Regions from separate parts of the Kitasatospora sp. NPDC058243 genome, predicted to be linked through region 4. Evidence: riboswitches for the same ligand, from Rfam matches in the RefSeq annotation. Region 4 holds a riboswitch; each other region holds the start of a gene.
What was found. Region 4 has a riboswitch for cyclic di-AMP ahead of ACFVX9_RS10990 (transglycosylase family protein). Riboswitches for the same ligand answer to the same signal wherever they lie in the genome.

Region 1 (5,430 bases), on a different contig from region 4:
ACGCCGGTGAGGTGCCGGAGATCGAGGTGCTGCCGGGGTCGTACGACCTGCCGGGGGCGCGGCTGCTGGACCTGGTGTCGGTGATGGACCGGCTGCGCTCGCCGGGCGGTTGCCCGTGGGACGCCGAGCAGACGCACGAGAGCCTGGTGAAGTACCTGGTCGAGGAGGCGTACGAGCTGGTCGAGGCGATCGAGGAGGGGGACCGGGAGACGCTGCGCGAGGAGTTGGGCGACGTGCTGCTCCAGGTGTTCTTCCACTCCCGGATCGCCGAGGAGCACCCGGAGGAGGCGTTCTCGATCGACGACGTGGCCGGTGACATCGTCGAGAAGCTGATGTACCGGCACCCGCACGTGTTCGGGGACGTCGAGGCGGAGGGCGCCGCCGAGGTGGAGGCGAACTGGGAGCAGCTGAAGGCGGCCGAGAAGGCGGACCGGGAGTCGGTGCTGGACGGCGTGCCGGCCGGGCTGCCGTCGCTGGCGTACGCGGCGAAGCTGGTGTCTCGGGTGCGCCGGGCGGGCTTCGCGGGCGTGCCGGACGAGCCGTACGTGCTGCCGGCGGAGCTGACGGTGCAGTCGGCGGGCCGGCTGCTGCTGGCGGTGGCCCAGCGGGCGCACGACGCCGGGGTGGACGTGGACGCGGCGCTGCGCTCGGCCGCGCGTGGTTACCGGGACGCGGTGCGCGCGGCCGAGGGCCTCAAGCCGGTCGGCGAGTAGCGGGCCCGGGCGGGGCCTCAGGCGGCCGTGGCGGTGTTCTCGATCGGCCGCCGCTGCCGGGGGACGACTTCGCCGATGGCCTCGCCGACGAGGGCGAGGAGTTCGGCGAGGCGTTCGAGGTCGAGGCGGGCGGGCAGTTCGGCGAGGGAGACGATCCGCTCGCCGTCGGGGCCGGCGACGCAGAACAGGTCGATGGGGCCGAGGTGCTTCTCGGCGGTGTCGACGAGGGCGGCGATGTCGCTGGGGCGGCGGATGTCGCCGCCGACGCCGACGACGGGGCAGCCCGGCCGGTCGAGTTCGGTGGCGAGGTCCTCGGCGACGCCGGCCCGCTGGTCGGCGATCAGCACTCCGGCGGCTCCGGCGGCGGCGAACCGGCGGGCGAGCTCGGCTCCCGATCCGCCGTCGAGTACCGCGATGACGACGACTGACCCGCTGACCCGCATGGTCTGCTCCTCCCTGTGGGCGACACCGCACCGGCGCCCACGATTTCTGCGGAGGATCGTAGGCAGGTCCTGACCCTCCGCAACAGGGATTACCCCTCAGGTGACCAGGGTCACGCCCGCCACCCGGCCAAGAGCTGTCCAAGAGCTGTCCACGGACCGTCCACGGACCGTCCACGAGGCGTCCACGGAGCGTTGGCGGGCCGTCCGCCGGGTGTCGACGATCCGGCCCCGCCGGTCGGGGTCGCCGGAGGCGGTGCGGCCCCGACCCACCGGATACGGTCGACGCATGCCAGTGCAGCCCGACCCCGCCGCCCCGCAGCTCTTCACCTGGGAGTTCGCCACCGATCCGTACCCCGCCTACGCCTGGTTGCGCGAGCACGCCCCGGTGCACCGCACGACGCTGCCGAGCGGGGTGGAGGCCTGGTTGGTGACCCGCTACGCGGACGCGCGGCAGGCGCTGGCGGACAGCAGGCTGTCGAAGAACCCGGCGCACCACAGCGAGCAGGCGCACCGCACCGGGCGGGTGGGAATTCCGGGGGAGCGCCAGGCGGACTTGATGACGCATCTGCTGAACATCGACCCGCCGGACCACACCCGGCTGCGCCGGCTGGTGTCGAAGGCGTTCACGCCGCGCCGGGTGGCGGAGTTCGAGCCGCGGGTGCAGCAGCTCACGGACCGGCTGATCGACGGCTTCGCGCAGCGCGGTTCGGCGGACCTGATCCACGAGTTCGCGTTCCCGCTCCCCATCTACGCGATCTGCGACCTGCTGGGCGTGCCGGCCGAGGACCAGGACGACTTCCGGGACTGGGCCGGGATGATGCTGCGACACACGAAGCCGGGCCACGGCGGCGGCCAACGCGGCGGCGTGGGGCGGGCGGTGAAGCGGATGCGGGCGTACCTGCTGGAGCTGATCCACCGCAAGCGGGCGGATCCGGGCGAGGACCTGATCTCGGGCCTGATCCGGGCGAGCGACCACGGCGAGCACCTGAACGAGAACGAGGCCGCCGCGATGGCGTTCATCCTCCTGTTCGCGGGGTTCGAGACGACCGTCAACCTGATCGGCAACGGCACGTACGCGCTGCTGCGCAACCCGGAGCAGCGCAGGCTGCTGCAGGAGTCGGTGGTGCGCGGCGAGACGGCGCTGCTGGACACCGGGATCGAGGAACTCCTGCGCTACGACGGGCCGGTGGAGATGGCGACGTGGCGCTTCGCGACGCGGCCGCTGTCGATCGGCGGGGTGGACATCCCGGTGGGCGATCCGGTGCTGGTGGTGCTGGCCGCGGCGGATCGCGATCCGGCCAGGTTCGCGGACGAGAACACCCTGGACCTGGCCCGCACGGACAATCCGCACCTGGGTTTCGGCCACGGGATCCACTACTGCATCGGCGCCCCGCTGGCCCGCCTGGAGGGGCGGAGCGCACTGACCACGCTGCTTTCCCGGCTGCCGGACCTGCGGCTCGCGGAAAACCCGGAGAACCTGCGCTGGCGGGGCGGCCTGATCATGCGTGGCCTGCGGGAACTCCCGGTCGAATTCACTCCGGAGGCCCGCTCTCCGCACACGCCGGTCACGCCGGCCGACGCTCCGACACGCTGACGGCGCGTCTCCGGCGGGTCGTGGAGCCAGGTCTGAACCCGCATTAATCCGGACATACCGCCGCCGTTGGTAGGCGATTGACCACGCGCCGTAATTTGTGTGTGATATCGGTGATATGAGCTTGTTATTGGTCTGATGATCTGTCTACTCTCCCTGGAGTTCGCAGCTGCGGACCTCGTGCGCGGAACGCCGAATCCTGCCCGCCGCGTCACGGGAAACCGACCAGACCCTGGGCAGGGGCGGGGGAACCAGGTTTGTTGCCGTTCCCCAACGGCTTGGGGTGAAGCCGCCCGAGCGGAATCGTTTCCGCTTTCGGCGGCCGGGCCACCTCCCGGTCCGAACCCGACAGCTCACCTCGCAGGCGTGCGGAGAGGGACCTCGTCATGCTGTTCGTTGGAACTGGCCGCCACCGTCGTCGCACCCAGACCGAGAAGGCCATCGCCGTCGCCGGTGTGGCCGGCGTCGGACTCGCGATGCCGCTCCTCACCGCCACCGGCGCCTCCGCCGCCCCGGCCTCCACCTGGGACGCCGTCGCCCAGTGCGAGAGCGGCGGCAACTGGAGCATCAACACCGGCAACGGCTTCTCCGGCGGCCTGCAGTTCACGCCCAGCACCTGGAAGGCGTACGGCGGCACCTCCTACGCCCCGCAGGCCAACCAGGCCAGCAAGGCGCAGCAGATCTCGGTCGCCGAGAAGGTGCTGGCCTCGCAGGGCCCGGGCGCCTGGCCCGTCTGCTCCCAGAAGGCCGGTCTGAGCAAGGGCGGCGCCCCGGCCTCCGTGGACACCTCCACGGACGCCAAGCCCGCCAAGCAGTCCGCCGCCAAGCCGACCCAGCAGGCGCAGACCCCGAAGCCCGCCCAGCAGCCGGTCCAGCAGGCCGCCCCGAAGCCGGCCGCCCAGCAGCCCGTCCAGCAGGCCCCGCAGCAGACGCAGCCGCAGACCCAGGGCTTCTCCGGCAAGGCCGGCTGGGACGCCGACGCGAAGGTGTACTGGTACCAGAACAACGGCGCCTGGTACTGGACCAGCCACCAGAGCGTCTACCAGCAGTACGCGGGCCAGCCCGCCGCCCAGCCGCAGTACGCGCCCCGCGCCGCGCAGCCCGCACAGTCCGCCCCGGCCGCGCAGCCCGCCGCCGCGCAGGGCGGTCACGACTACACCGTCCGGGCCGGCGACACGCTGTCGACGATCGCCGCCGCCCAGGGCGTGTCCGGCGGCTGGCATTCGGTGTACGACGGCAACCGCGGCACCGTCGGCGGCAACCCCAACCTGATCATGCCCGGCCAGGTGCTGCACCTCGGCTGAGCGGCCCGGGCCCTGAGCGGCCCGCGCCCTGCGGGCGAAGGGGGACGGGCGCCGTCCCCCTTCGCCCGCATTCCCCCGTATTCGCCCGCTTCGATCAGGCAAGCAGGTGAACTACTGGTGGGTAGCCGGGCCACACGCTGAGACGGGACCGAGGCCAGCGCGGCCCCGGGGGCCGGGGCGGTTAGGCTCTGGTCGTAACGACTCCGCAATCGTCCCGCCGGCAGCACCCAACGTCAGCCGGACCCTGCTTCCGCAAGGAGATGCCTCGTGCCGTCCATCGATGTCGTCGTAGCCCGTGAGATTCTCGACTCGCGTGGCAACCCCACGGTCGAGGTCGAGGTCGGCCTCGACGACGGCAGCACCGGTCGTGCCGCTGTCCCGTCGGGTGCCTCCACCGGCGCCTTCGAGGCGCTGGAGCTGCGCGACGGTGACAAGAACCGTTACTTCGGCAAGGGCGTGGAGAAGGCCGTCCTGGCCGTCATCGAGCAGATCGGCCCGGAGCTGGTCGGCTACGACGCCACCGAGCAGCGCCTGATCGACCAGGCCATGCTCGACCTGGACGCCACCCCGGACAAGTCCTCGCTCGGCGCCAACGCGATCCTGGGCGTCTCGCTGGCCGTGGCGCACGCCGCCTCCGAGGCCAGCGACCTGCCGCTGTTCCGCTACCTGGGCGGCCCGAACGCGCACGTGCTGCCCGTTCCGATGATGAACATCCTCAACGGCGGTTCGCACGCGGACTCCAACGTCGACATCCAGGAGTTCATGATCGCCCCGATCGGCGCGGAGTCCTTCTCCGAGGCCGTCCGCTGGGGCGTCGAGGTCTACCACACCCTCAAGGGCGTGCTGAAGGAGCGCGGCCTGTCCACCGGCCTCGGCGACGAGGGCGGCTTCGCGCCGAACCTGGACAGCAACCGCGAGGCCCTGGACCTCATCACCGAGGCCATCCAGAAGGCCGGCTACGTGCCCGGCCGCGACATCGCGCTCGCCCTGGACGTCGCCGCGTCCGAGTTCTACGAGGACGGCGCCTACCAGTTCGAGGGCAAGGCCATCTCCGCCGCCGAGCTCATCGAGTACTACGCCGAGCTGGTCGACGCCTACCCGCTGGTCTCCATCGAGGACCCGCTGGACGAGTCGGACTGGGACGGCTGGAAGGCCATGACCGTCAAGCTGGGCGACAAGGTCCAGCTGGTCGGCGACGACCTGTTCGTCACCAACCCGGCCCGCCTGGCCAGGGGCATCGAGACCGGCACCGCCAACGCGCTGCTGGTGAAGGTGAACCAGATCGGCTCGCTGACCGAGACCCTGGACGCCGTCGAGCTGGCCCAGCGCAACGGCTACCGCTGCATGATGTCGCACCGCTCCGGCGAGACCGAGGACGT
Region 2 (5,430 bases), on a different contig from region 4:
CCGAGGGTGAGGGAGGCGTGGGCGATCGGCACGGCGTCCACCGGGTCCTCGGCGTCGTCGCGCCGGGTGACGGCCAGCCGGTAGGTGTCCCGCTCCGGCGCCATCGCCTCCTCCAGGTAGAGCTCGATCTGGTCGGCGCAGGTTTCGCGGTCGCGCGGCTCGAAGGGGAGGTAGCGGGTGACCTCCGGGTCGCCGAACAGCCCGTGCAGCGCGTCCACGTCGCCGGGGGTGTGGTGATACTCGCGGATGGCCAGCCGGGGGCCGGTGAGTCGTACGGGGACCATGGCAGCCGACCCTACTCCCGGCCAGCGGTTACCGTTCGAGCTATGAACGACGAAGACCTGCGGCTCGCCCCGCGCACCAGGGCCGCCGACCTGCTCGCCTGGGCGGCGGAAGAGGACCGCACCCCGGTGGCCGAAGCGCCGCTGCGCGCGGTGCTGGCCCTGCTGGAGCTGGGCGAGGGCAGGATGCACGACGGCTGGCCCGAACTGACCTCGAACGCGGTGGAGCACCTGCTGTACGAGCGGCTCTACCTGTACGTCCAACCCGAACCGGAGGCGGACCCGTTCGCGTACGGCGCCGCCGTCCGGCTGCTGACCGACCACCAGCGGGCCGCCAAGCGGCTCAACGCCAAGCGCCAGGAGCGGCTGCACGCCGAGGCCGAGTGGCAGGGGGAGGTCGCGGCCGGGCTGCTGCGCCGCGCCGACCTGGTGACCTGGCCCCGGCTGTACGCGCTGCTGCTGCACGCGTACGGGGCGGACGTCACGGATCCGGAGGCGGTGCGGGAGTGGCTGACCGGCTTCCGGGAGCTGGCGCAGGAGGAGCGGCTGGCCAGGTTCGCCGCACTGGCGCAGACCGGCTGGCTGGACGAGGTGGACGAGCAGGGATGGAGCCCGACCCGGGTGATCTCGGTCGGCATGGCCACCGACGGCGCGCGCCGGCTGCTGGAGCAGGGCCTGATGCGGCGCAGCTACCGCAACCTGACCGAGCTGACCGCGCTGGGGCGGCCGATGCCGGACGAACTGGCCGGGGACTTCGGGGCGTTCGAGGAGGCGGCGGTGGAGGCCGCGCTCGACCTGTACGGGGAGTGGACGGTGCCCGGGCTGCCGCGACTGCTGGTGGAGGAGTTCCCGGACCTCGCGCCGGAGCCGGGGCAGGAGGAGATCGACGCGTACCTGGCGGGGCTGGCGCAGGAGGAGTTCGACGCCCGCCTGGAGGAGCTGGCGGGATCGGCAGTCCCGGCGGACCAGGCAGACCCGACGGACCCGACGGACCCGACGGACCCGGCGGACCCGGCGGACCAGGCTCGGGAGTGACGCGGCGAAGCCCCGGCCGCCGGTGCCTTTCGGTTCCGGCGGCCGGGGCTTCGCGGGTGCGTCAGGGGTTGAGGCCGCGCTGCTGGAACCAGGTCTCCGGGTCGACGGGGGCGCCGCCACCGGGGCGGACCTCCACGTGCAGGTGCGCGCCGGTGACGTTGCCGGTGGCGCCGACCTTGCCGATCTGCTGGCCGGAGCCGACCTTGCCGGAGCCCTTGATGATCGAGGAGAGGTGGCAGTACCAGATCTCGGTGCCGTCGGGCAGGGTCTCGACGATCCGGTAGCCGTACGAGCCGGACCAGCCGGCCGAGGTGATGGTGCCCTGGCCGACCGCGTAGACGGGGGTGCCGGTGTCGGCGGCGAAGTCCAGGCCGGTGTGCAGGTGGGCCCAGTAGCGGGCGCTCTGGCCGTAGTGGGCGGTGAGGTGGTAGTCGCGCACCGGCAGGGTGAGGGCGGCGGCCTTGGCCCGCTCGGCCTCCTCGGCGGCCCGCTTGGCCTCGGCCTCCTTGGCGGCGGCCTTGGCCTCCGCCTCCTTCGCGGCCTGGACGCGGGCGTCCTCCTCGGCGGCGGTGCGCTGGCTGTCGGCCTGCAGCTGGATGCGGGCGGCGAGCGCGAGGCCGGGGTCGGCGGAGAGGGCGACCGGGGTCTCGTCCGGGGTCTCGATGGCGGGGGCGGCGGCCGGGGTGGCGGAGGCGAAGCCGGTGGCGCCCAGGGTGGCGGCGACGGCGGTGACGCCGAGCAGCGGGGAGGTCCCACGGACCTGACGCGGCATCCGGTGCCGGTTGGTCTCGGCCTCCGGGCCCGCGTACTCGGGGCCGTCCGGGCCGGGGTGGTCGAGGAGCCGGGTACCTGCTGCGAGGCCGGCCGGGTGTGCCGGGGTGTGCGTCGACGCCACGGAGGCGCGCTCCTTTCCTTCCTTCGCGCCTACCGGGTTAGCTGACGGGTTCGGAGCAGGAAGGTCTCCTACGGCCGGGCCGGAGCCCCGCCGATTCACCCCAAGGAACGTGGTTCCCCGGCTCCCTGACCTGCCCGGAGGCCGGTCGGCGGGATTAGGCGACGGCGCACGGTGCCGTCTGGGTACGGCGTTGAGGACCGCGCTGCGTTATCAAACGTTAATCCTAGGAGGCCCTGATTCCAAGCCGTTCGCCCGGGACGACCGGAGACGGACGGGGCGCTCTGGGACGCGAAGGGCGTTTTGTCCCCCTTGGGCCCCTTGGGCACGCTTGAACACCATTGACGCCACCTCACGTGATCGGACGTCAACGGACGGCCCTTCATTCAGGCACTCCCCGCCAACCTCCCCCGCTCCACAGGGCGCGAAGGCTTGACGGCTAAGGCTATTAGCCTTAGCTTTATGGCTATCGGCAGCACCGCCGAAGCCCCGCACCGGCAGCCCCCGGAGGCCCACCATGAACGCCACCAGCGCCCCCACCACCCAGTACCTCGACGTCACCGGCGGCCGCCTCGCCTACGACGACACCCGGCAGGGCGACGGCACCCCCGTCGTGCTGCTCCCCGGAATGCTCGACACCCGCGCCGCCTACCGGCACCTCCACCCGCTGCTGGCCGCCGCCGGCCACCGGGTCATCACCATGGACCTGCGCGGCTTCGGCGAATCCTCGATCGTCTGGGACGACTACTCCCCCGCCGCCATCGCCACCGACGTCCTCGCCCTGCTCGACCACCTCGGCATCGACCGCGCCGTCCTGGTCGGCAACTCCTACACCGGCGCGACGGTCGTCAAGGCCGCCGGCGACGCCCCCGAGCGGGTCGCCGGCATCGCCCTGATCGACGCCTTCGTCGAGAACCCCCCGCCCGGCGCCCTCATGCGCGGCGCCCTCCGCGTCATGGGCACCCTGACCGTCCACTCGCCCGCCTTCTGGGGCCTCTACCACCGCAAGCTGGCCTACCCGGGCGCCAAGCCCGCCGACTTCGACACGTACGTGGCCGGACTCGTCGCCGCCATGCGCACCCCCGGCCGCAAGACCGCCACCCGCGGACACGTCGGCGGGGACTCCGCGCCCGTCGGCTGGACCGCGGCCGTCCGCTGCCCCTCGCTCGTCATCATGGGCAGCAAGGACCCCGACTTCCCCAAGCCGGAAGCCGTCGCCGACCGGCAGGCCGCCGCGCTCAACGCGCGGAAGGTCATGATCGACGGATCCGGGCACTACCCGATGGCCGACAACCCGCAGGCCACCGCCGGCGCCCTGCTGCCCTTCCTCGCCGAACTCGCCTGAGCCCCGCCCACCCCGTCCGCCCACGTCAGCCCCACCCGCCCACACGCCCCGCCCCACCCCGCCACGTACGCCTTCCACCGACGGAGAGCCCACACCATGCCCCGAGTAGGACTCACCCCCGAGCAGGTCGTCGACCACGCCCTCACCCTCATCGACGAGCAGGGCACCGACGCCCTCACCCTGGCCGCCGTCGCCGCCCGGGCCGGGGTCGCCACCCCGTCGCTGTACAAGCACGTCAGCGGCGGCCTCACCGAACTGCGGCGGCTCATCGCCGTCCGGGTCACCGAGGAACTCGCCGACCGGCTCGCCGAGGCCGCCGTCGGCCGCAGCGGGGACGACGCCGTCGCCACCGTGCTGCGCGCCTACCACGCGTACGCCACCGAGCACCCGCACCGCTACAACGCCCTCCCCCAGGCCCCGCAGCCGGACGACGACCTCACCCGCGCGGCCGGCCGGCTCGTCGGGGTGATCATCGCCGTCCTGCGGGAGTACGGCCTCGACGGCGCGGAGGCGATCCACGCCGCCCGCACCGTCCGCTCCGTCGCCCACGGCTTCGCCTCCCTCTCCATCGGCGGCGGCTTCCAGCTCGCCGAGGACCTGGCCACCACCCAGAGCCGCCTCATCACCCTCCTCACCACCGGCCTCCGCACCTGGCCCACCCCCTGAGACACCGGCCACCGCACCGGCCACCGCACCGGCCGCGGCACGACCCGCCCGGCCACCGCACCGGCCGCGGCACGACCCGCCCGGCCTCCCACGACGACGGAACGGCCAGCGCCCCGGGTGACACATGCGCGAGAAGTCGGACCCGCCGACTTCCCGTGCGGCGGGCAGGCAGCGGCCTGGGGGTGGTGGGGGTGGACGGGTTAGTGTGGCCGGGCTGACTGGTGGTCATGACAGGGGACCGCCGACCCCTTGGCGGAGGTCCACGTGCCCGCACCGATAGCGAGGGCGCGGCGGTGGTACCTGCGGCTGCTGGACGGGAACGCCCGGGCCGCGCGGTACGCGCTGGGGGTGCTGCTCGGGGTGACGGCGGTGCTGAGCGTCCTGCCGATCGTGCTGCCGTACAGCTGGCCGCCGTCGGCGCTGGTGCTGCCGCTGGTGGTCGGCGGGCTGCTGTTGCGGCGCGGGCAGCTGCTGGTGCTGGTGTGCGCGGCGCTGGCCGGCGGGGTGCTGGGGGCGGTGGTGCGGGATCCGCTCGGGGTGCGGATCGGGGTGACGCTGGTACTGGCCGCGACCGCGGTGACGGTGCTGGCCGCGAACCGGTTCCGGCACCGGCTGGGTCTGCGCGGGACGCAGGGCGATTCGATGCTGCTGGAGCTGGCCGAGCACACCCGGGCACTGGCCCGGCTTCCGGAGCGGCTGCTCGACTGGCACTTCGACAGTGCGCTGGCGCCGGCCGGCGACACCTCGTTCTCGGGTGACTTCCTGCTGTGCGCGCACCGCCCCGAGGAGGATCTGCTGGAACTGCTGCTGGTGGACGTGTCGGGCAAGGGCAGCCGGGCGGCGGCCCGCTCGACGCACCTGTCGGGCGCGTTCGCGATGCTGCTGGGGCGGGTGCCGCCGGAGGCGTTCCTGCCGGCGGCCAACGACCATCTGGTGCGGATGGGCTGGGAGGACGACTTCGCGACGGCGGTGCACCTCGCGCTGCGCCCGGCGACGGGCGACTACCTGCTGTTCAACGCCGGCCATCCGGCGCCCGCGCAGTTCCGCCGGGCGGACGGCGGCGGCTGGGCGCGGTCGGGGCACGGCGGTCCGGCGCTGGGGCTGGTGTCGGGCGCGCTGTACCCGGCGGTGTCGGGGCGGCTGCGGCGGGGCGATTCGCTGCTGCTGTTCAGTGACGGCCTGGTGGAGGTGCCGGGTCGGGATCTGGACGA
Region 3 (5,430 bases), on a different contig from region 4:
CGCCGCCCACCCGGCCGCCGAGGGGGCCGCCGGGGCGGCCGGCGGCAGCGACAGCTGGGCCAGCCCGCCGGCCGCGAGCAGCAGCGCACCGCGCCGGGACAGCGTCCGGCGGGCGCCGCCTATCGGGTGGGGGGCGTCGGGGTCGGACGGTGCCGGGCTCAGAGCCGGACCACCCCCGCGACCGGCATCGCGTTGACGCTCTCGTAGCGGACCCTGGCGCCCGGGTAGGGGGCGTGCACGATCACCCCGCCGCCGGCGTACATCCCGACGTGGTGCATGTCCCGGTAGAAGATCACCAGGTCTCCCGGCCGCGCTTCGGAGAGGCTGACCCGCTGCCCGGCGTACGCCTGGGCCTGCGAGGTGCGCGGCAGGGTCACTCCGGCCTGCCGCCAGCTGTAGTACATCAGACCGGAGCAGTCGAAGGCGCGGGGCCCGGTGGATCCGTAGAGGTAGGGCGAGCCGATCATCCGCACCGCGGCGGCCAGTGCGGCCGCCCCGCGCTCGGAGGCGGGCGGGGCCGTGCCGAGGTCCAGCCGGTCGGTGCCCCGGGTGGCGCGTTGCTCGGCCTCCTGGGCGTCCTGGGCGGCCATCCGGGCCCGCTCGGCGACGCCCAGGCTGTTCAGCAGCCGCTGGGCCTTGGTGAGCCGCTGCTGGATCTGCTGCTTGCTGTCGGCGAGCGAGCGGCGGGCCTGGTCGAGTTCGGCGAGCTTGCCGGCGGTCTCGGTGCGGCGCTGGTCGAGTCGGCGCTGGCGGGTGGCCAGTTCGTGCAGGGTCTCCTGCTGCCGCTCGGCGGCCTGATCGAGGGTGCGGGCCCGGGACAGGTAGCCCTCCGGGTCGGTGGAGAGCATCAGCTGGACGGTCTGGGCCATGCCGCCGCCGCGGTACTCGGCGCCGGCCACGGTGGCGAGGTCGCCGCGCAACTGGTTGAGCTGGTCCTGGGCGACGGCGATCTCGCCCTGGAGGACGGTCGTCTCGCCCTGGAGGCGCTGCTGCGTCTCCAGGGCGGCGTTGTACTTCTCGGACGCCTGCTCGGCCTCGCCGTAGAGCTGTTCCACCTGCGCCTTGACGTCCTTGCGGGTGGGCGTGTCCGGCGCGGCGGGGGCGGCCTGGGCGCTGCCGCCCGCCGTCACGCCCAGGGCGGTGGTGGCGGCCGCGGTCAGCACCAGCGCACGGGCGAGCAGTTGGGGACGACGGTGCACGGGCATGGCGGCAGCGGCTCCGATCCGGCGGTGGGGCCCCGCCGCCGCACCAACGCGGGCGGCCCTGGAAGCGGAGTCCGGTGGCAGACGTTAGCGAGTCCGGGCAACCGAGTCCAAACCCCTGCCAACCCGAATATTTGACCCGTAATCGGACATCAGTCCGAGGCGCCGGAAAAGCCGCAGGCCCGGCCTTCCGTGGTGGAAGGCCGGGCCTGGGAGGGCCTGCGCGGGGATCAGACCCGCACGATGGAGGTCAGCGGCATGTTGCCGACCGCCTCGTAGCGGACCGACGCACCGGGCTTGGGCGCGTGCAGCACCTGGCCGTTGCCGGCGTAGATGCCGACGTGGTGGGCGTCCCCGTAGAAGATCAGCAGGTCGCCGGGCTGGGCCTGGGAGAGGTCGGTGCCGATCCGGGTACCGGCGTGGGCCTGCTCCTGTGAGGTGCGCGGCAGCGCCACGTCGACCTGGTTGAACGCCCAGACCATCAGGCCCGAGCAGTCGAAGGAGCCGGGGCCGGAGGCGCCGTAGACGTACGGGCTGCCGATCTTGGAGGCGGCGATGGACAGCGCCGCGGCGCCGCGCGAGCTGCCGGCGCTCGGCTTGGTGACCGGCGCGGCGGGGGCCTGCGACGCGCTCAGGTCGGTGCGGCTGTTGTCGCGGGAGGAGCGGTCGGCGGCCTGCTGGGCCGCCGCCTGCTGCTGGGCGGCCTTCGCGGCGGCGTCGGCCTTCGCCTTGGCCTCGGCGGCGGCCTTCTCCTCGGCCGCGCGGATCGCCTGGCGCTCCTGCTCGGACAGGGTGTTGAAGAGGTCCTGCGCGGCCTTGAGCTTGCCCTGGACCTCGTCCTTGGCGCTCTTCAGCTGCTGGGTGGTGGTCTCCATCTCGGCGAGCTTGCCCTGGGCCTCGGAGCGCACCTGGTCGAGCTTGCGCTGCTCGTCCTGGAGCTGCTTGAGCTGGCCCTTCTGGGTGCCGCCGGCCTGGTTCAGCGTGTCGGCCTGGCTCAGGAAGGTGTCCGGGCTGGCGGAGAACATCAGCTGGACGGTCTGCGATATGCCGCCGTTGCGGTACTGCTCGCCGGCGATCTCGGCCAGGCCGCCCTGAAGGTCGGTCACCTGCCCCTGCTGCCGCGCCACCTGGTCCTGGAGGTCGGTGACCTGCTTCTGCAGCTGCTGCTGCTTCTCCTGGGCGGCGTTGAGCTTCTCGGTCGCGACCTCGGCCTGCTCGTTGAGCTGGTCGACCTGCTCCTTGACCTGGTCCTTGGTCGGCTGCGGGTCGGCGTGGGCGCCGGACTGCGCGGACAGCGCGACGGCCGCGGCGGCGAAGCCGGTCATGATCGAGACCCGGGTGCGACTAGCGGGCTTGGGACGACGATGGGACGCCACGAAGGCGGACTCCTTCTTCCTACGCCGTCTACCGGGTGAGCTGACGGGTTCGGGCCGGAAGCGTGCCCTACGACGCCTCACGGCCGTTCCACCGGCCGACCTGGCGCCGATTCACCCCGGAGGAACGTGGTTCCCCGGCTCCGTTCGACAGCACCCCCGACTGCTGGGCTCCCCGTCGGGCAGGCACTGGGCCCGCCCCGCTGCGTCACGAACTCGACGGAAACCACCGCCGTCACCCTGGCTGGGCGATCGGGAGTGCGGTGGTTCGGGGCACGACCCTAGTAACTGAACCGTGATCCGTTCAAATCCTTGTCAGAAAAAAGACGGAAGAAGACCAAAGTTCTTTTGTGAATATGACACATAGTGATCACCGCCGTACGCAAAGCTGATCAGTCTTCACCGGGGACTCGCGCGGCGGACAAAACCCGAACGCCACCCCCGGCCGGAGGGTGGCGTGGATCACAGGCCCGGACGGGGCCCTTCGGGCGTGTCGGACCGTCAGACCCGGCGGATCGTGTTGATCGGCATCGCGTCGACCTTCATCACCTTCACCACGTCGCCGGTGTGCGGCGCGTGCACCACCATGCCGTTGCCGATGTACATCCCGACGTGGTGCCGGTCGGGGCCGTAGATGACCAGGTCGCCCGGCTGGGCCTGGTCCAGCGTGACCTTGGTGCCGACGTTGCCCTGCTCCTGCGAGGTACGCGGCAGCGAGACGCCGGCCTGGCCGTACGCCCAGACCATCAGGCCCGAGCAGTCGAAGGTGGTCGAGCCGGTGGCGCCCCACACGTACGGCGAGCCCTGCTTGCTCATCGCCTTGGCGACGGCCACGCCCGCGTAGCCGCCGGCCTGCGGGAGGCTGCCGAGGTCGGCGCGGTCGCTGCCGCGCGAGGCGCGGTCGTCCTGCTGCTGCTGGGCCCGCAGCGCGGCGCGGTCGGAGGCGCTGAGCGAGTTCAGCAGGTCCTGCGCGGCCTTGAGCTTCTGGTTGACGTCCGTCTTGGCCTGGTTCAGGTCCTTGGTGGTGGAGTCGAGCGAGGCCAGGACGGCGGCGGCCTCGGACTTCTCCTGGTCCAGCCGGCGCTGCTGGTCCAGCAGCGCCTTGAGCGCCTCGGACTCGCTGGCACTGGCCTGCTGGGCGCTGGACGCCTTCTCCAGGTAGCCGGACGGGTCCGAGGAGAGCATCAGCTGGACGGACGGGTCGATGCCGCCGGTGCGGTACTGCTCGCCCGCCACGCCGGCCAGGCCGGTCTGGAGCTGGGTCATCTCGTCCTGGCTGCGGGCCACCTTGTCCTGCAGCTGGTCGGACTGCTTGCGGAGCTGGTCGGCCCGCTCCTTGGCGCCGTTGTACTTCTCCGCCGCCTGCTCCTGGTCCTGCTGGAGCTGGTCGATCTGCGCCTTGACGTCGCTCTTGCTGGGCTGGGGCGCGGCGTGCGCGGCGACCTGCGCGGAGAGGGCGACCGCGGTCGCCGCGGCAGCGGTGAGCACGGAGACCCGGGCGCGGCTCGGCTGCTTGGGACGGCGGTGGGAGGCCAAGGGAATTGCTCCTTCTTCCATCGGCCTCACCCGATCAGGTGAGAATCCGGAAAATAGGTTTGACGCCACACCCTAGGGAAGATCCACGGGTTTTGCCACTCCCCCGAAGGCGTGAACTCCACTTCCCCCGCAGGCTTCACCGGATGTGCACACCGCCGCAAACCGGGCGCTGACCAGGCGTCATTCCGTCGCGGCAGCCGTCAGGGCCGCGCCAGCCGGTTCAGCAGCAGAACGGAGGCCACGGGGCGCGCGCCCGCCTTCCGCACGCCCTCCGCGACCTCCCGGTCGGTGGACACCACCACCACCGGACGCCCCTGCGGCTCGGCCCGCACCAGACGGCGGATCAGCTCGTCCGCGGTCTCGCCGGTCCGGCTGAACCGCACCCGCACCCCCCGCGGTGGCGCCATGATCACCGGAACGTCCAGGTCCTGCCCGTCGAACACGCAGGTGACCTCCGCCTGCGTGCGCTGGGCCAGCATCGCCAGCCCGCCCAGCAGCCGGATCCGCTGCTGCTCCAGCGGCAGCGTCGGATAGCCCGTCTTGGTCACGTTGTAGCCGTCCACCACCAGGTGCACCTGCGGGATCGCCAGCAACTGGTCCAGCAGCGCCGGATCGTCGTCGGCCAGACCGCGCCGGGCCACGTCGTGCGGCGAGGCCGCCCCCGGCACCACCGCCTCCACCAGGTCCCCCGGCCGGATCTGGGAGACCGGCAGCGCCAGCTCCCGCTGGAGCCCCTGCGCCGACTGCAGCACCGTGTCCAGCAGCAGCCGCAGCCGCATGTCCTCGACGCTGCGGCCCTCGCGGGCCGACCGGCGGCCCTGCTCGGCCGCCGTCTCCAGCTCGCCGACCCGGTGCCGCAGCCGCCGCGCCTCGGACTCCGCGGCGCCGCGCTCGGTGGCCGCCTGCGCCCTCGCGGCCTCCAGCTCGGCGGTCAGCCGCCTGGTCTCGGCCTGCGCCCGGCGGGTGTCGCTCTCCAGCGAGCGCACCTTCTTCCGCAGCGACTCGGCCTCCCGGCGGACGTCCTCGGACTCCGCACGCTGCCGCTCCAGGTCCGCCCGGGCCGCTGACCGCAGCTCGGCGAGCTCCGCCTGCAACTTCTCCACCAGCCGGGTGGCCTCGGCGGCCGCGCCCTCGGCGCCGGCCCGCTCGGCCTCCTCCCCGGCCTCGGCCACCAGCCGGCTCCAGCCAGCCGACCGCACCAGGTAGGCGGCGGCCGCGACGTCCATCGGATCGGCGGCGCCCGGGACGCTGCCCGACTCCAACGCCTTCACCAGGTCCGGCTGGCCCAGCCTCAGCCGCTCCGCTATCCGCACCCGGAA
Region 4 (5,430 bases):
ACTGCGCCAGCGCAGCGCCGGCCTGATCGGGCTGATCACGCCGGAGCTGAGCAACCCGATCTTCCCCGCACTGGCCCAGGTGATCGAGCAGGTGCTCAGCCGGCACGGGTACACCCCGGTGCTGTGCACCCAGACGCCGGGCGGGTCCACCGAGGACGAACTGGTCGAGATGCTGGTCGACCGGGGTGTGGCGGGCATCGTCTTCGCCTCCGGGCTGCACGCCGACTCCACCGCCGACCACGACCGCTACGCCCGGCTGACCGGGCGCGGGGTGCCGTTCGTGCTGATCAACGGCTACAGCGAGCGGATCGACGCGCCGTTCATCTCGCCGGACGACCGGGCCGCGATGTGGATGGCCGTCCAGCACCTGGCCGAACTCGGGCACGAGCGGATCGGGCTGGCCGTCGGGCAGCGGCGGTACGTGCCGGTGCTGCGCAAGATCGAGGGCTTCACGGCGGCGATGCGCGAGGTGCTGGGACGGAGCCAGGAGGAGGCCGAGGAACTCGTCCACCACACGCTGTTCAGCGTGGAGGGCGGGCACGCGGCGGCCGGCGCACTGCTGGACAAGGGCTGCACGGCGATCGTCTGCGGCAGCGACATGATGGCGCTCGGGGCGATCCGGGCGGTGCGGCAGCGTGGACTGTCGGTGCCGCACGACGTCTCGGTGGTCGGCTTCGACGACTCGCCGCTGATCGCCTTCACCGAGCCGCCGCTGACCACGATCCGCCAGCCGGTCGAGGCGATGGCGACCGCGGCGGTGGACGCGCTGCTGGAGGAGGTCGGCGGGAACGCGGTCCAGCGCGGGGAGTTCATGTTCCAGCCGGAGCTGGTCATGCGCGGCTCCACGGGGGCCTGCGCGCGCTGAGGACGGTCAACGGACGGGCCCCGGAGAGCTGTTGCTCTCCGGGGCCCGTTGCGTGCCGCCCGGGTGCCGGGTCAGCCCTCGTGGTCCGTGGGGCGGCTCTCGGTGAGCCGTTGGCCGTCGGTGGCGTCGCCGGTGCGGGTCTCGGTGCGGCGGCCGCGGGCCAGGTAGTCGCGCAGGACGAGTTCGACGGCGTCCTGCGGGTTCTTGGTGCCGGAGAGCATCATCGCGTCGATCGCGAGGTTGGCGTCGAGTGTGACGGTGACCTGGGCCATGGTGACTCCTCCTCGGGTGCCGGAGCAGCAGCATGCCCGCTGGGGGCGGGCTTTGACCATGGCCTCGGGCGGTCCTGCCCGGCGGTCTGCCGGCGGCCTTCCTACGGCGCCGGGCGACCGCCGGGGCGGGCGGCGACTGACAGATAACAGATGATGAAATCTGTTATCTGAAATCTGTTATCTGTCAGCCGTCAGTTGTCAGCTGTCACCCGCGGGTCGTGCTCAGACCCGGCCGGCGAAGTCCGGCGCCCAGTTGGCGACGGTCTGCAGGCGCACGCCCGAGCTCGGGTTGGCGGCCTCGACGTACTGGCCGCCGCCGATGTAGATCGCGACGTGGTAGACGCCGGAGTTCTGGCCGTTGTTGGACCAGAACAGCAGGTCGCCCGCCTGCAGGCTGTCCAGCGAGACGCGGGTGCTGGCGGCGGCCTGGTCGGCGGCGACGCGCGGGACGGAGACGCCCGCGGCGCGCAGCGCGGCCTGGGTCAGGCCGGAGCAGTCCCAACCGCCGTTGCCGGTACCGCCGTAGACGTACGCCTGGCCGACCTTCGACTGGGCGAAGGAGACCGCGGCGGCCATGCTGCCGGTGGCGGCCGGGGTCTGAGCGGGGGTCTGCGCCTGGGCGGCCGGCTTGGAAGCCGGCTTGGCGGCCGGGGCCGGGGCCGGGGCCGGGGCCGGGGCCGGGGCCTGCGGCTGGGCGGTCGGCTTGGCGTTCACGGCGGCGCCGTTGGAGGTCTGGCCGGACTTCTGCGAGCGGTCGAACCAGGTGAAGTCCGAGCCGGACTGGTCGGTCTGAGCCGACTGCTGGGCCTGGCCGCCGTCCTTGAACGAGAGGCGCTGGCCCGGGTAGATGGTGTCCGGACCCTCGGTCAGGGTGCCGCGGTTGAGCTCGTACAGCCGCTGCCAGCCGCCCTGGAGGTTGTGCTTGTCGGCGATCGAGGACAGCCAGTCGCCGGAGGTGACGGTGTAGTCGTCGCCCTGGGGCTGGGCGCTGTTCTGGGCCTGGTTCTGGCCCTTCTGCGCCGAGGTGCCGTTGGCGGAGTCGGCGGGGGCCTGTGCCTGGTCCTGGGCCGGTGCGGCCGGCTTGGCGGGCTTCGCGGCCGGGGTGGCCGGGGTGGCCGGGGCCTGGCTCTGTGCGGGCTTCGCGGCCGGGGTGGCCGGGGCCTGGCTCTGTGCGGGCTTGGCGGCCGGGGTGGCCGGGGTGGCCGGCTTCGCGGCGGGCTTGGTGGCGGTCGAGCTGGCAGCCGAGCCGGTGGTCGAGCCGGCCGAGGTGTCGACGGTGGCCGGGGTGCCGCCCTTGGTCAGGCCGGCCTGGACCGAGCACACCGGCCAGGCGCCGGGGCCCTGCGAGGCGAGGACCTTCTCGGCGACGGCGATCTGCTGGTCCTTGGTGGCCTGGTTGGCCTGGGGGGCGTACGCGGTGCCGCCGAAGGCGGCCCAGGTGCTGGAGGTGAACTGCAGGCCGCCGTAGAAGCCGTTGCCGGTGTTGATGCTCCAGTTGCCGGTGCTCTCGCACTGGGCGACCTTGTCCCAGGTGGCGACGGAGGCGGCGGAGGCGGTGCCGGAGGTGAGGCAGGGGATGGTGAGGCCGACGCCCGCGACGCCGATGGCGGCGATCACGCGTCGGGTACGACTGGACAGACGGGTGCCGTTGGTGGGCAGCATGAAGACGCAGTCCTCTCCCACGCCTGCGAGGTGAGCTGTCGGATTCGGGCTGGAGTTGCCCGGCCGCGCTGTGGGCGCGGCTTCACCCCTAGCCCTGGATCGTTCCGGGGAACGGTCCGGGGCGACTTACCTGTGGGTCCCCCGCTCCTGCCGTGGTGCGTTTTCGCGCTGCCAGGACATCCGACGGCAGGACTCGGCGTCGCGGATGAACTGGGTTCGTGTGGCCACGAACGGGGAGCACGTTAAGCAGACTTAAGTTCAAACTGCAAACACCTGTGACGCGCATCACGGTTTGGCGAGAACGGTCGTTCCCCTCGCTCGCCATGATCGAAAATGGCCGATTTCCGGCAATGCCGCGAAGGGCGTGCGCAACTGTCTGTGCTTCAGGAGGCGGGTGGCGGCGGGTCGGGTCCCCCGGGGCCCGCCCGCCGAGAAGGAGGTGCGTCCACACTGTGGCCGTCGGGGGATGGATCGAGCGGCGGCGAACAAATGCGGATAGAACGGACATCACACCTATTCGCCCCTTAACTCCCTTACGGGGCAAGCAGGAAGGGCCCGGAACGTAGCCGTTCCGGGCCCTTCACGCGTGCGGTGACCGCTACTGGCCGACCGACTCCTCGGTGGCGGTGCGAGCGGCGTGGGCGGCGTGACCGCCCCGGCCGGAGTGGTCGGCGTGCGCGCCCTCGGCGGCCTCCGCCGCCTCGGCCTCGGCCTGCGCCAGGGCCTCGGGGGAGGGTGCCGGCAGCGCGGCCAGGTAGGTGGCGGCGATCAGCTGGCCGACCGTCGGGTAGGCGCCCAGCGGCGCCGCGGACGGGCAGCCGGTCTCCTCGGCGGCCGTGGCGAGCAGTTCGGAGTCGGCCTCCGGCCCGATCACCAGCGGTGCCAGCGCCGGGCGCTGGGAGCCGGTCTCCTTGAGGTGGTTGACGGCCGCGGCGACCGAGCCCGGCACGTCGAGCGCGGCGGGCACGACCGGGACGGCCAGCCGGGCCGCCAGCAGGACACCGGTGATGCCGGCCGCGGCAGCGGCCTCCTCGCCGCCGACGGTGGTCAGCACGACGCCGTCCGCGGCGGTCGCGATGGCGAACAGCCGGGCCCGGTCGGCGCGTGCCAGGCCGGCCTCGGACAGGCGCACGTGCACGGCCTCGGCGAGCAGCGGGTGCGGGCCGAGCACGTCGGTGACGGGGGCTCCGTACTCCGCGGCGAGGGCGTGAAGTTCGGTCAGGAATCCGTGCGGGCCGGGTACCAGCGGCACCAGGACCGGCGCGGGCAGGCCGGCCTCGGCGGCCATGGCCAGCAGTTCGGCGACGGTGCGGTCGTCACTGTCGACCCCCTGGGCGGCTTCGCCCGGGAGGTAGCCGACGGCGGTCTGGATGCCGCTCTGCTCGCTGCGGACGATCGACAGCAGCTCCTCGACGACCGAGCGGGACTCGGGCCCGGCGGTCGCGGGCACGGCGAGCACCAGGGCCGGGGAGCCGGCCGGGATCTCGGGGCGCTCGGGGCGGCGGTGGCGCCCCCGCGCACGGGAGCCTGGAGTGCGGACGGGCAGTGGCGCGCCCGGGATGGCTGCGGTGCTCATGCCGGAGATCGTAGGACATCGGCCCGTCAGGCCTGCATTCGGCTGCCGTTCGAGTTTCACGTGGTCATGGCGGGTGTGCCGCGTTCCCGCCGTGTCCGTCCGGGCGGTTTGCCCGCAATCCGGACATATCTCACCCAGCCTTCGAGCGATCACCGCTCGTAGCCCTGACGTGTCCGACGGGGCGTCGAGTTGCCTGTGTGGCGCGTGAGATGTCTCACAGCCAGGAGGTCGCCTGACGGAGCGTCACGGCAGCGCGACTCCGGGCGTCTGAAGATCAACATTCAGCGGGGAACCGCTCACGGCCGGTTATCGAGAATCTGGCGATTCACTCGGCTATGTCCGTTTACGTACCGTCAGGAGAAGGGCCCGTGAAGAGTTCGGAACTGCCGGTGAAAGGCCTCGTGCACCTGCAATGTCCCGTGCTGATGCACGTGCACAGCAGCTATCATCGCGTCAAGTGAGGCGTTGTGCCGGGCCGGTACGGGGCCGGTCCGTTCGTTCGGCGGGTGCCGGGAGCGCCGCGCTGGACGACCACTCCGGAGCTCTTCGGGAGATTTCTATGCACGACTCGCAGGACACGCACGGCTCGTACGACACCTACAACGGGATGGCGGCCGCCGACCTCAAGGGGGTTCTCTGGCAGAAGAGCCTGCACAGCAACTCCCAGGGGAACTGCGTCGAGTTCGCGGCCCTGCCGGGGGGCGATGTGGCGATGCGCAACTCGCGCTTCCCGGAAGGGCCGGCGCTCATCTACACCCGGGCCGAGATCGCCGCCCTGCTGCTGGGGGCCAAGGACGGGGAGTTCGACCACCTGGCGGTCTGACCGGCCGCCGTCCTGCCATCGGGGGGCCGTCGTGGGTGCTGACACCGCGACGGCCTTTGTCTTGTCCGGGGCCGGTCCGGGGCCACGCGACGGGCGTTCTCCCGACGGGCGCTCTCGCGGCCGACCGCGCGCAGGCGCGGCGGGTGGTCCCGCGCACGGTTGGGGGCCCGGACGGGGGTCGGGCCGCCGGGGTGTCCGGCCGTCAGTCCGGCCGGCTCGTCCGGGGGGCCGG

Region 1: it holds a riboswitch for cyclic di-AMP, as region 4 does, so the genes downstream of both, ACFVX9_RS34055 (transglycosylase family protein) here and ACFVX9_RS10990 (transglycosylase family protein) in region 4, are expected to answer to the same signal.
Region 2: it holds a riboswitch for cyclic di-AMP, as region 4 does, so the genes downstream of both, ACFVX9_RS26475 (M23 family metallopeptidase) here and ACFVX9_RS10990 (transglycosylase family protein) in region 4, are expected to answer to the same signal.
Region 3: it holds a riboswitch for cyclic di-AMP, as region 4 does, so the genes downstream of both, ACFVX9_RS09255 (NlpC/P60 family protein) here and ACFVX9_RS10990 (transglycosylase family protein) in region 4, are expected to answer to the same signal.

What each region holds. Positions count from the first base shown of each region.
Region 1 is NZ_JBHVWW010000076.1:7,554-12,983, forward strand. It holds gene ACFVX9_RS34040 (MazG family protein) at 1-713, shown strand, start outside; gene ACFVX9_RS34045 (SDR family NAD(P)-dependent oxidoreductase) at 731-1,156, opposite strand; gene ACFVX9_RS34050 (cytochrome P450) at 1,443-2,750, shown strand; cyclic di-AMP (ydaO/yuaA leader) riboswitch at 2,961-3,128, shown strand; gene ACFVX9_RS34055 (transglycosylase family protein) at 3,134-4,051, shown strand; gene eno (phosphopyruvate hydratase) at 4,319-5,430, shown strand, end outside.
Region 2 is NZ_JBHVWW010000046.1:44,134-49,563, reverse strand. It holds gene ACFVX9_RS26485 (GNAT family N-acetyltransferase) at 1-284, opposite strand, end outside; gene ACFVX9_RS26480 (hypothetical protein) at 327-1,316, shown strand; gene ACFVX9_RS26475 (M23 family metallopeptidase) at 1,378-2,211, opposite strand; cyclic di-AMP (ydaO/yuaA leader) riboswitch at 2,224-2,382, opposite strand; gene ACFVX9_RS26470 (alpha/beta fold hydrolase) at 2,726-3,553, shown strand; gene ACFVX9_RS26465 (TetR/AcrR family transcriptional regulator) at 3,650-4,219, shown strand; gene ACFVX9_RS26460 (PP2C family protein-serine/threonine phosphatase) at 4,484-5,430, shown strand, end outside.
Region 3 is NZ_JBHVWW010000009.1:85,672-91,101, forward strand. It holds gene ACFVX9_RS09250 (NlpC/P60 family protein) at 159-1,205, opposite strand; gene ACFVX9_RS09255 (NlpC/P60 family protein) at 1,433-2,578, opposite strand; cyclic di-AMP (ydaO/yuaA leader) riboswitch at 2,589-2,738, opposite strand; gene ACFVX9_RS09260 (NlpC/P60 family protein) at 3,077-4,111, opposite strand; gene ACFVX9_RS09265 (NYN domain-containing protein) at 4,312-5,430, opposite strand, start outside.
Region 4 is NZ_JBHVWW010000011.1:145,592-151,021, forward strand. It holds gene ACFVX9_RS10980 (LacI family DNA-binding transcriptional regulator) at 1-865, shown strand, start outside; gene ACFVX9_RS10985 (hypothetical protein) at 937-1,137, opposite strand; gene ACFVX9_RS10990 (transglycosylase family protein) at 1,360-2,820, opposite strand; cyclic di-AMP (ydaO/yuaA leader) riboswitch at 2,807-2,967, opposite strand; gene ACFVX9_RS10995 (hypothetical protein) at 3,398-4,375, opposite strand; gene ACFVX9_RS11000 (DUF397 domain-containing protein) at 4,935-5,198, shown strand.